DNA from 2 places in the Empedobacter stercoris genome. Region 1 is predicted to be linked to the other one. Evidence: riboswitches for the same ligand, from Rfam matches in the RefSeq annotation. Region 1 holds a riboswitch; the other holds the start of a gene.

What was found. A riboswitch is a leader RNA that binds a small molecule or an ion and turns the genes downstream of it on or off. The one in region 1 is predicted to bind cobalamin.
Region 2: another riboswitch for cobalamin. It lies ahead of NZD85_RS10675 (TonB-dependent receptor); the one in region 1 lies ahead of cobT (nicotinate-nucleotide--dimethylbenzimidazole phosphoribosyltransferase).

The regions. Positions count from the first base shown of each region.
Region 1 is NZ_CP104209.1:2,668,154-2,673,816, forward strand. Features, by position in the region: gene cobC (alpha-ribazole phosphatase) at 1-361, opposite strand, end outside; gene NZD85_RS12660 (adenosylcobinamide-GDP ribazoletransferase) at 346-1,122, opposite strand; gene cobT (nicotinate-nucleotide--dimethylbenzimidazole phosphoribosyltransferase) at 1,116-2,135, opposite strand; cobalamin riboswitch at 2,234-2,353, opposite strand; gene NZD85_RS12670 (response regulator) at 2,457-5,663, shown strand, end outside.
Region 2 is NZ_CP104209.1:2,254,206-2,259,868, reverse strand. Features, by position in the region: gene NZD85_RS10685 (EamA family transporter) at 14-919, shown strand; gene NZD85_RS10680 (DUF5074 domain-containing protein) at 952-2,028, opposite strand; gene NZD85_RS10675 (TonB-dependent receptor) at 2,033-3,841, opposite strand; cobalamin riboswitch at 3,877-4,055, opposite strand; gene NZD85_RS10670 (pyruvate dehydrogenase complex E1 component subunit beta) at 4,261-5,238, shown strand; gene NZD85_RS10665 (DUF5686 and carboxypeptidase regulatory-like domain-containing protein) at 5,317-5,663, shown strand, end outside.

The DNA.
Region 1 (5,663 bases):
CAGAGATGCGTAAAAACATTTCGTACATCGATTCGCCATTTGGAGTTGGTATCGTTACAAAATCATCGTACCATGGATTGATTTCTTCCGAAGGAATTTCGTTCCAAGGTTTCATTTCCCAGTCTCCAAAATTGAATTCTTTCAATCGATTATCTAAAATAATTTCTGTAGAAAAAGTGTAGGCTAATTGTTGACAACGATTCAATGGACTCGAAAAAATAGTATCAAAATCGTGATCGATTTTAGCATGTATTTCTTTTACTTCGTCTAAAAACGTGTCTGTCAAATCGACATCGGTTTGTCCGTAACAAACCGATGAAGGGATTTTGACTTTTGTATGTCGTATTACAAAAATTTGCATATAATCAGTATTCCTAAATAAAATAAAACTTCGGTAACTTGTTGTACAGTTCCCAAACAATCGCCTGTATAACCGCCTATATATTTCTTAAAATACCAACCCAAATAGACTTTACCTATATAACAAAGTGGTAAAATCAACAAGAATTTCCATTCGCCAAAAACTATAAAAGGAAGTAAACAAAATAGAAAACTTATGAGCAAGTTTTTAATCGGTAAAGCTTTACTCGCCATTGGTTTTGATTTGCTTTTGTCAATATCGGTGACATATTCGTGGGTGTAAATCATCATTCCAGAAAAAAAACGACTTACCGAATGTGCAGCAATTAAAGTGAAAATAATCAACCAAAAATTATCTTCTGCAATGTGTTTCAGAGAGGTGAATTTTAATAACAATAACAAGATTGCACCGATAACTCCATAAGCTCCAATTCGGCTATCTTTCATAATTGTCATAATTTTTTCTTTACCATAACCTCCTCCAAAACTATCGCAGACATCAGTAAAACCATCTTCGTGAAAAGCACCAGTCAACAAAATACTTGTAATCATGGTGATAATAATTGCAATATCAACAGGTAAAATAAATTGACAAACACTATAAATAATTGCATTAAAACAACCAACCAATAAGCCAACCGCAGCATAATATTTTTGCGATTGATTCATAATTTCGTTGCTGTAAGGAATCTTGAATGGAATTGGAATTCGAGTAAAAAACATCAATGCCGTTAGGAAATAAGTAATTTCTTTTTTTAGCATTCCACTTCAGTTTCTTTATTACTGACACCAGCAGATTCAAAACTTGCCATATCATTAAAGAAATTTACTGCACTTTTAATAATTGGATAAGCCAAAGCACAACCTGTTCCTTCTCCTACGCGTAAATTGATTTTCAAGATAGGTTCTTCGTTGAAATAATTTAATAGATAACGATGTCCAATTTCATCACTTTGATGACAAAAAATAGCGTTTTTCAAAATTTCAGGTTTCAATTTCGATGCGACTAAAATTGCAGCTGAAGCAATATAACCATCTATCATCAACAGCATATTATGTTCATAAGCAGCGAGCATTGCACCTGTCATTTGCGCGACTTCAAAACCTCCGAAAGTTGCTAAAATTTGTTTCGGATCATTTATTTCACCTTGATTTTCCTTTGCTTGAGTCAGAATATTAATCTTATTTTGTAATTGTTCATCATTCAAGCCTGTACCTCGGCCAACACATTGTTCAAGTGGAAGTTGAGTTAAATAGTGAATAATCATTGATGCAGATGAAGTGTTTCCAATTCCCATTTCCCCAAAACCAATAATATTCGTTCCGTTTTGAGCGATTTCATCAACAATTTTCTTCGAATGATCAAAGCATTGTTGCAATTCTTCTGCATTCATTGCAGGTTCGTACAAAAAGTTTTTGGTTGATTTTGCAATTTTGCAATTTTTCAGAACCGAATAATCTTCAAAATTATAATTGACTCCTGCATCAACAATTGTTAAATCGATTTCATTTTGATTACAAAAAACATTAATAGCAGCCCCATTATTTAGGAAATTAATAACCATTTGCGGTGTAACCTCCGCAGGATAAGCACTTACGCCAGATTGTGAAATACCATGATCGCTTGCGAAAACAATTAGATGTGGATTAACTAATTCTAAATGATTTTTTTGTTGAACTAAACCAATCTTCAAAGCGATTTTTTCTAATAAACCTAAAGCTCCAAGAGGTTTTGTTTTAAGGTCAATAAGGTGTTGAATTTCTTCTTTTAGCATGTTTTTATAAACTAAGTTTTAATAAAAATGCTTTCGAAATCAAGTGCAATCAATTCAACAAAAACCGAGATTATTGTAGTTTTGATTGAGCTTCAATCGCGAAAGCATCATCTAAAAAGTGGTCTGGCTTATAGTGTTCACTACTTACAGTTGCGCGACAGCTCGAGATTTGCACTCGATTCCCTTTTGTGCAACTAATGTAAGAAAATAATTATGATTTGAAAAAATTAAACTTTTTTAAAATTAATTGATTACAAAAATTTATAATTATGTAATATATTTAACCACCTCTACTTACCTTTTAAATAAGATCAATTTTTAATGGAAAATTTTCACATCCCAACGAACGAAAAGCAAAGATTGCAAGCCGTTTACGATTATAATTTGCAAGGACATGATAAAGACGAAGAGTTGGAGGTTTTTGCAAATGCTGCGAGTTTGATTTGTAATGCGCCAATTGCGTTAATTTCTATTTTTGATGAAAATTATCAAGTGATTAAAGCAAATTGTGGAATAGATGTAGATATTGTTCCACGTCAACAAACTATTTGTCAATTTTCTTTAATGGAAGAAGAAATTTTGGTGATTGATGATGTGACGAAATTTGAACCTGCAAAAAATATTGCTGGAGTAAAAGCTGCAAATATTAAGTTTTATGCTGGTGTTCCGTTGATTGATGACAATGGAAATGTTTTGGGGACATTATGTGTAAACGATCATTATCCAAGAACGTTAGACGAAAAACAACGCAATTTATTGATTCAATTAGGGAAAAATATTACAAAATTATTGGTCAGTAAAAAACGAAAAAAAGACGCTGCTTACTTTCAAAATATCTATAAAATTTCGAATAATTTAATTGGAGTTGCTGATATTAATGGTGTATTGAAATCAATTAACCCAGCTTTTAAAAAAGTTTTAGAAGTTAAAAATGACCAATTAATTCGTTCAAAAAATTTCTTAGACTTTGTTTCGGAAAAGGATAAGAAAAAAGTTCAAATGTTTTTGGCTGATTTGAAAACTAATTCAGGTTCTATTGACTTCAAATGTTTGATGTGTTCAATAGAAACGAAAGAAGAAAAAATGGTTGAATGGTATACTAAATTAAACACTTCGTATGATAACGAGATTTTCTTATTTGGACGAGATATTACACTTGAAAACTCTAAAAAGGAGGAACTAGAAAACAGTGAACGTAAGTTTAGAAATTTTTTCAATTCTTCGCTTGGTTTAATGACGATTCACGATTTGGATGGTAATATTTTATCCATTAACAAAAAAGGTTTAGAATCGATAGGTTATACTGAAGAAGAATCGAAAGATTTGGATCTTAAAAAATTAATCCCAAAATCTAATCAAAAAGAATATCAAATCTATATAGAGACGATTTTAAGTAAAAAGCAAGATTCTGGTTTGATGAGCTTGATTAAGAAAGATGGTTCGTTAACATATTGGTTATACAATAATATTTTGGACAAAGATAATGATGGAAATCCGATTGTGATGAGTACTGCGGTTGATATGACGCAACGAATAATCTTGGAAAGAGACTTGAATCGTGTTCGTCAGTTACTAGATCATACGTACGAAGTTGCCAATGTTGGAGGTTGGAAATACGATTTAGTTAAGCAAAAATTAATTTGGACTGATATAACGAAAAAAATCCATGAAGTTGAACTAGATTATGAACCAAATGTAGAAACTTCACTCAATTTTTATGAAGCAAAAAGTAGTTATCCAAAAATAAAGAAAGCTTTTAGAGATGCGGTAGAAAAAGGAATCGGATATGATATGGAGTTACAAATAGTTACCCAAAAAGGAAAAACAATTTGGGTAAGATGTAAAGGAATTCCAGAGTTCGTAAATGGAAAATGTGTTAGCGTTTTTGGAACTTTTCAGGATATTGATGAGAGAAAACGTTATACGTTAGAGTTGGCTCGACAAAAAGCTATTTTCGAAACATTTATTAATCATGTACCTGCATCTGTTGCAATGTTTGATAAGGATATGAATTATCTAACTTTGAGTAATCAATGGTGTGATGAATTTGTAGTAAAAAAGAAAAATGTGATCGGAAAATCTCATTATGAAATGTACAATGTTCCAGAAGAAAGAAAAGCGATTTATGACGCTTGTTTGCAAGGTGAAAGTTATTCGGATGAAGATATGATTTATCGCACACCAAAATATGATACGGATCAACACTATTTATGGGCGATTCATCCGTGGTATATCAACAAAAAACAGATTGGTGGTCTGATTATGTTTTCGCAAAATATAACAGAATCTGTCAAGAAAAATAAAGAACTTAAAAAAGCTAAAAAGAATGCTGATCTCGCTAGTAAGGCAAAGTCTGAATTTTTAGCAAATATGAGCCACGAGATTCGAACGCCGTTAAATGGTGTGATTGGTTTCTCTGATTTATTGTTGAAAACGCCACTTAATCCGACTCAAAAACAATATTTGAATTTTATTAATGATTCTGCAAATTCATTATTGTCAATAATAAATGATATTTTAGATTTCTCTAAAATTGAATCCGGTCGAATGGATGTTTTGATAGAAAAAAATAATTTGTTCGAGTTAGGAAATCAAGTAATCAATGTGATTCTTTATCAAGCCGAAAACAAAAAAATTGAATTATTGTTGAATATAGATAATAATTTACCTCAATTTATTTGGATTGATGAAGTTCGTCTAAAACAAGTTTTGATTAATCTACTTGGGAATGCCGTGAAATTCACCGAAAAAGGTGAAATAGAACTTAAAATTAGTCAAGTCGAACCAATTAAAGAAGGGAAGAAAGCGAAACTTAGATTCTCTGTTCGCGATACTGGAATTGGGATTAAACCAGAGAAACAATCCAAAATTTTTGATGCTTTTACACAAGAAGATAGTACTGTAAGTAAACGTTTTGGAGGAACAGGATTAGGGTTAACCATTTCAAATAAATTGTTAAATTACTTCGGAAGTCATTTAGAATTGGAAAGTGAAGTCGACAAAGGCTCTACATTTTACTTTGATTTGGAAGTGGATTACGAGTATAATTTTAATCAACAATTTGACCATTTAGACGAGATAAAACATGTTCTGATTGTGGATGATAACCAAAGTAATCAGGTTATTTTGAAGCATATGTTAGAGTTTAAAAAAATCACTTCTGACCTTGCAAATAACGGAATGGAGGCGTTGCAAAAAGTGTTGAATGGTGAAGTGTATGATGTTATTTTGATGGATTATCACATGCCTGTTTTAAATGGTTTAGAAACAATTCAGAAAATAAAAGAATACGTTGAGTCGAAACAAACAAAAATACCTTTAGTGTTATTGCATAGCTCATCTGAAGATGAATTTTTGATTCAGAAAGCTAAAGAATTAGGGATAAATTCTCGTTTATTAAAACCAATAAAATCAGAAGAATTATTCGAAACATTACGAAAAAGTATCATCGATTCGAAGGAAAATCAAACATTAGAAATAGAAGAACCAAACGAAAATACACAAGATTTTTCTAAACAATTTCATATT
Region 2 (5,663 bases), 410 kb from region 1:
GAAGACTCCAATTATGAATCAATCAAAATATATCATCGCAGCCATTATAACTTACTTTATTTGGGGCTTTTTTAGTTTTGGTTTAAAACCTATTGCGGATTATCCTCCTTTGGATATTCTATTTTTTAGATTATACGTTTCGGTTTTCTTTTTAGTGCTAATAAACGTTGGTTTTAGACGAAGTAAAATGAAAGCTGACTGGAATTTGTTCAAATCTTTTGACAAAAAGAAACAAAAAAAATTAGGAAGCTTAATTGTTGGTGGTTCTGTAATTTTAATGACTAATTGGTTGATGTTTATCATCGTGATGAATCATATTAGCGTACAAGCAGCCTCGCTTTCTTACTTGGTTTGTCCAATTATAACCACCGTATTAGCTTTTATCATTCTGAAAGAACATTTGACCAAAATAAAATGGATTGCTGTTGGAATTAGTCTTTTAGCGTGCTTAATCCTTTCTATAGGTCATTTATTAGACTTAGTTTATAGCTTAATTGTAGCTTGTACTTTTGCATTATATATTATTATTCAACGAAGTTTGAATGTTTTCGATAGTTTCAATCTTTTAATGACCCAATTATTAATCGTTGCAATTTTGATGTTGCCGTTGGTTTTCATTTTTTCAGGACCTATTCCGACCGAAACAATTTTTTACCAATGCATTCTGATGATTGTTGTGTTATTCACAATTATTCCTATGTTCTTGAATAATTTTGCTTTGAAAGGAATCGATTCCTCTACGGTCGGCATTTTAATTTACTTGAATCCAATTATGAATTTCGCTTTGGCAATTTTTTATTATAATGAAGTTGTATCTCCAATGCAAATGATTGGTTATAGTCTAATTCTTTTAGCAATTATCGTTTTCAATTCGAAAACAATTTTTAAATTAAAAAACATAAAAAAATCCGAAGCTTAGCTTTCGGATTTTTTATTACTATAAAGAAGTAACTATTTGATGTAAACAGAATTTGGTCCAACACCTGTTGTAATCGCTGGATGCTTAAGACCTCCTTGCGCATTCTGAATTAACAAACGACCACTTGATTTGAAATCTTTTGCATCTAAAATATAGAACGTATCGCCTTCTACATTAAATCCATACACATTATCTGCACCTGTAATATAGTCTGCTTTCGTTGGTAAATTTGTTGCATTTAAAGCCATTGAATAAACAGAATTATTCAAAATATAATACAATTTATTATTTTTCGCGACCAAGAAATCTGGATGTTCTCCTTCAGGGAAATTCATTTCTAATTTGTCTTCACTTGCAAGATTGTATCGAACTAATTTCCCTTTTGATGGTGTCCCCCAAGAAACACCTTGCGAAAGCACATATAAATTTCCGTTCTGAATCGTTAAATCAGTCGGAACTTCTCCAACATTAACTGTTTTTCTATCTGATGTTTTAAGGTCAATAATTGAAACTGTTTTACCAATTCCCCAACCTCCTTTTTGTGCAACGTACAATTTTCCATTTTCAAGAATCATCTTTTCTGGACCTTCATCCACCGAATATTTTTCAACAAAAGATAAATCACTCATCTTATATTTTGCAATAAAATCATCAGTAGAAACAGCTGGATCTCCCCAATTAGAAATATACAAGAAATCATTATCAGCAACCACGTAACGAGGATTGTTCATTGTTGAAGAAGAAGGAATCGTACTTACCTTTTTAAACGTTGTATGATCAACAATTTCTACTTTATTCGATGCATTAACAACGATATATGCTTTATTTCCTTTAAAAAAAATACTTTGTCCAACTGATCCTAATTGAGCCCCTGCATTTGCAGTTTTGAAAATATCTTGAATTGGATTTGTTGTACTTACATCTTTAGTTGGATCAAAATAAGTAATATCCGAATTAGACGAGTTCATATTTCCTTCGTTCAAAACAAAAACTCCCTTCGAATAGTTCCCATTTTCAGGGTCGTTGCTTGGTCCATCATCATCATTTGAACACGATTGTAAAAAAACTCCAGCTAAAGCGATAAACGCAATAGATTTAAATTTTATCATAGTTTTAAAATTTTATTTGTATTTGTAAAGTATAATTTATGCCTGGTTGCCAACGGTTTTCTTGTGTTTGGTAATGTTGATTAAACACATTATTCACTCTAATAAAAACGCTATAAAGTGGTGAAATCGTATAACTTAACCCTAAATTAGTTACCCAAAAATTATCAATTATTTTTTCTTCTTCCGAATCAGAAAAGACTTTACTTGTGTAACTGTTTTGAACAAAAGCAGATAACTGTTTGTACGTATATTGTGCACTTGACGTCCATTTGTGACGAGGCGAATACATTAGTTCTTTGTTTTTCGATTTGTCTTTTGTTCTTGTGAATCCGTAAGTTGTATTAAATGTAAAAGCATTCCATTTGTAATCTCCTATCAATTCAAAACCATATGTTTCGGCTCGGTTAACATTTCGAGGAATCCAATACGAAGAGTTCGATTGACTCGGAATCCATTGAATCATATCACTCAATTTATTGTAAAAAATATTGGTTTGAATGTTTAAATTTTTACTGATAAAATCATTCCCAATTTCGAATTGATAAGCCGATTCTGATTTCAAATCTGGATTTCCTCCCGTTTTCCAAAACAAATCATTGTAGGTTGGATTTCTGAAATTTTTCGAAATATTTCCTCTTAATTGATAGGAATTGATAGGACGATAATTGAAGCCTAAAGAATAAATAAAAGGATTTTGATATTGGTTAGAAAAATCTTGGCGAACACTCGCTTCATACGCAAAATGATCCGATAATTTATGTTTTGCAATCAACGCAAAATTGAGTGAATTTTGATCACTTTTGCTCAAATTATTTCCACTTCCTTGATTATAATTTGCTTCGGATGAAATCGCTACTTCAAAATTAGATGTCAATTGATGATTCAAATAATATTTCAATACATAATTATCAACCTCTAAATCGTCAGAATATGTATGGTGAATGTTGTTGAAAAAACTACTTTCTTCTCTTACATAAGCCAACTTTAATTGCGATTGCCACGTTTCAGTTGGATTAAAATTCCATTCCGTCATCACACGATAATCGTTATTGTCGTAACCCGAAGGCGTAGAACCTATATCAACCAATGGAAATTCTCGGCTACCAAAATTAAACATCGAATATAGTTTTAATTCATTTTTCGAATCGATTTTATACCCAAAATTGGCATTTATCGTATTGAAATAATATTTTCCGTTCAAGTTCTTCTTCATAAAATTTGGAATCGAATAATCGTTATCCGATTGACTTCTTACATAAGCTAAAGAAGAACTTAATTTTTCTGTACTATAGTTGAGTTTATATTTTCCAGACCATGTATCAAAACTTCCATAACCCAAACTTATTTTTTGATTAAGACCTTTATTGTATTCAGTCTTATTCAGCAAGTGAATTGTTCCACCTATTGCCCCTGTTCCATATGCGATACTTCCGCCACCAGGTTTTACAATCATTCCGTCAAAAGAATTGCTCGTAAATAAATTAAAATCAGTTTGTCCAGTTGTTTGCGAATTAACATTAATTCCATTCCAAACAACAGCGGTGTGCGAAGCCAAAGTTCCACGAAAAGAGGGAGAAGAAACCATTCCTCTACCATTTTCTTTAAAATACAGCGGTGTTTGCGCTTGCAAAACTTGGGTAAGTTGATTCGGATTTTGCTCTAAAATACTATCATTGAGTTTGATTACACTTTGCGATTTATAATGATTTTTGAGAAAAACATCATTCATAATCAAAGGCTTCAAACTAATGGTATCTGTCTGTGCGAAAGCAATTCCTGCAATCAAATTAAAACAAAGAAAAAATTTTTTCATATTAAAAAGCTGTTTTTCCTCCGAAAACATTTTCTATTCATTCGTTATCAATGGCAGGTTTCCTGACTTGTTCTCATTTTTTATATCCTTCCCGATTTCTCAGTGGATTTGTAGTAAAAAGATAGGGAGAATTTACATTTGCGGGGACAGTTTTGGAATTGAACCAAATTCCCTTTTAACTCACTCGTTGAGCACCATTTTGTGCAAATGTAAAGAAAAGTGCTTGAAATATGAATACGTGATTGTTAAATCATTAAAATCAAATCAATAATTGAATACTTTTTCAATTATTTTCTGTCCCAAATTGTCACTCGATTTATTGGGATTTTTTATTGAATAAATTCGTTTTAAATAATTCACAAGTTTTTTATTACATTTGCTTTAGGAAAAAATATAATAAAAGAACGAAATCGCATAAAATGGCTATAAAAACATTTAGAGAAGTAATCGCAGAGGCAATGAGTGAAGAAATGCGTCGCGATGAATCTGTATTTTTAATTGGAGAAGAAGTAGCAGAGTATAACGGCGCCTACAAAGCTTCGAAAGGAATGTTAGACGAATTTGGTCCAGAACGTGTAATAGATGCACCAATCGCAGAAGCTGGTTTTTCTGGAATTGCAATTGGTTCTACAATGACAGGATGCCGTCCAATCGTAGAATACATGACGTTCAACTTTTCATTAGTATGTATTGACCAAATTATCAATAACGCCGCTAAAATTTATCAAATGTCAGGAGGGCAATTTAACTGTCCAATTGTATTTAGAGGACCTACTGCTTCTGCAGGACAATTAGGTGCAACGCATTCACAAGCTTTTGAAAATTGGTATGCCAATGTACCAGGTCTTAAAGTGGTTGTCCCTTCTAATCCTTATGATGCAAAAGGGTTATTAAAATCTGCAATTCGTGACAACGATCCAGTTATTTTTATGGAATCTGAACAGATGTATGGAGATAAAATGGAAATGCCAGATGAAGAGTACACAATCGAAATTGGTAAAGCAGAAATCAAACGAGAAGGAACAGACGTAACATTGGTTTCTTTCGGTAAAATTATTAAGCAAGCTTATATTGCTGCTGATGAATTAGCAAAAGAAGGAATTAGTGTAGAAGTTATTGACTTGCGTACAGTTCGTCCATTAGATTATGATACGATTTTCAAATCGGTGAAGAAAACAAATCGTTTGGTTGTTTTAGAAGAAGCATGGCCTTTCGCTTCAGTTGCTTCAGAAATTACCTATATGGTTCAACAAAAAGCATTCGATTATTTAGATGCGCCGATCAAACGTATTACAACTAAAGATACCTCAGCACCTTACGCTCCTAACTTGTACGAATCTTGGATTCCAAATGCAAAAGATGTTATTGAAGCTGTAAAATCAGTTATGTATAAATAATATTAAGATTATCAACTATATTTGTAAAGTCTAGCATACATTTTGCTAGGCTTTATTTTTTTTAACCAAATCTCATAAATGAAAAGTTATATAACAGCTTTTTTTATAGTTGTTCTAGCCTCTCTACAGGCACAAGTAAAAATTCAAGGAAAAGTAATAGATGCTGAAACCTTGAAGCCAATTCCTTATGCAGATATTCGATTACCTGAACTAAAGGTTAGTGCAACATCAAATTCTGATGGTACATTTTATATCGAATCTACTTCTAATGCAGAAAAAATAGTCATTTCGAAAAGTGGTTATGAAATTTCGGATTATATCATCGAAAATAAAATCGATTATAATTTCATTGCGCAATTATTTTTAGCGGAAGAAGAAGGACAAGAAATTGATAATAATCAATCAGTTGATTTACAAGAAGCTGT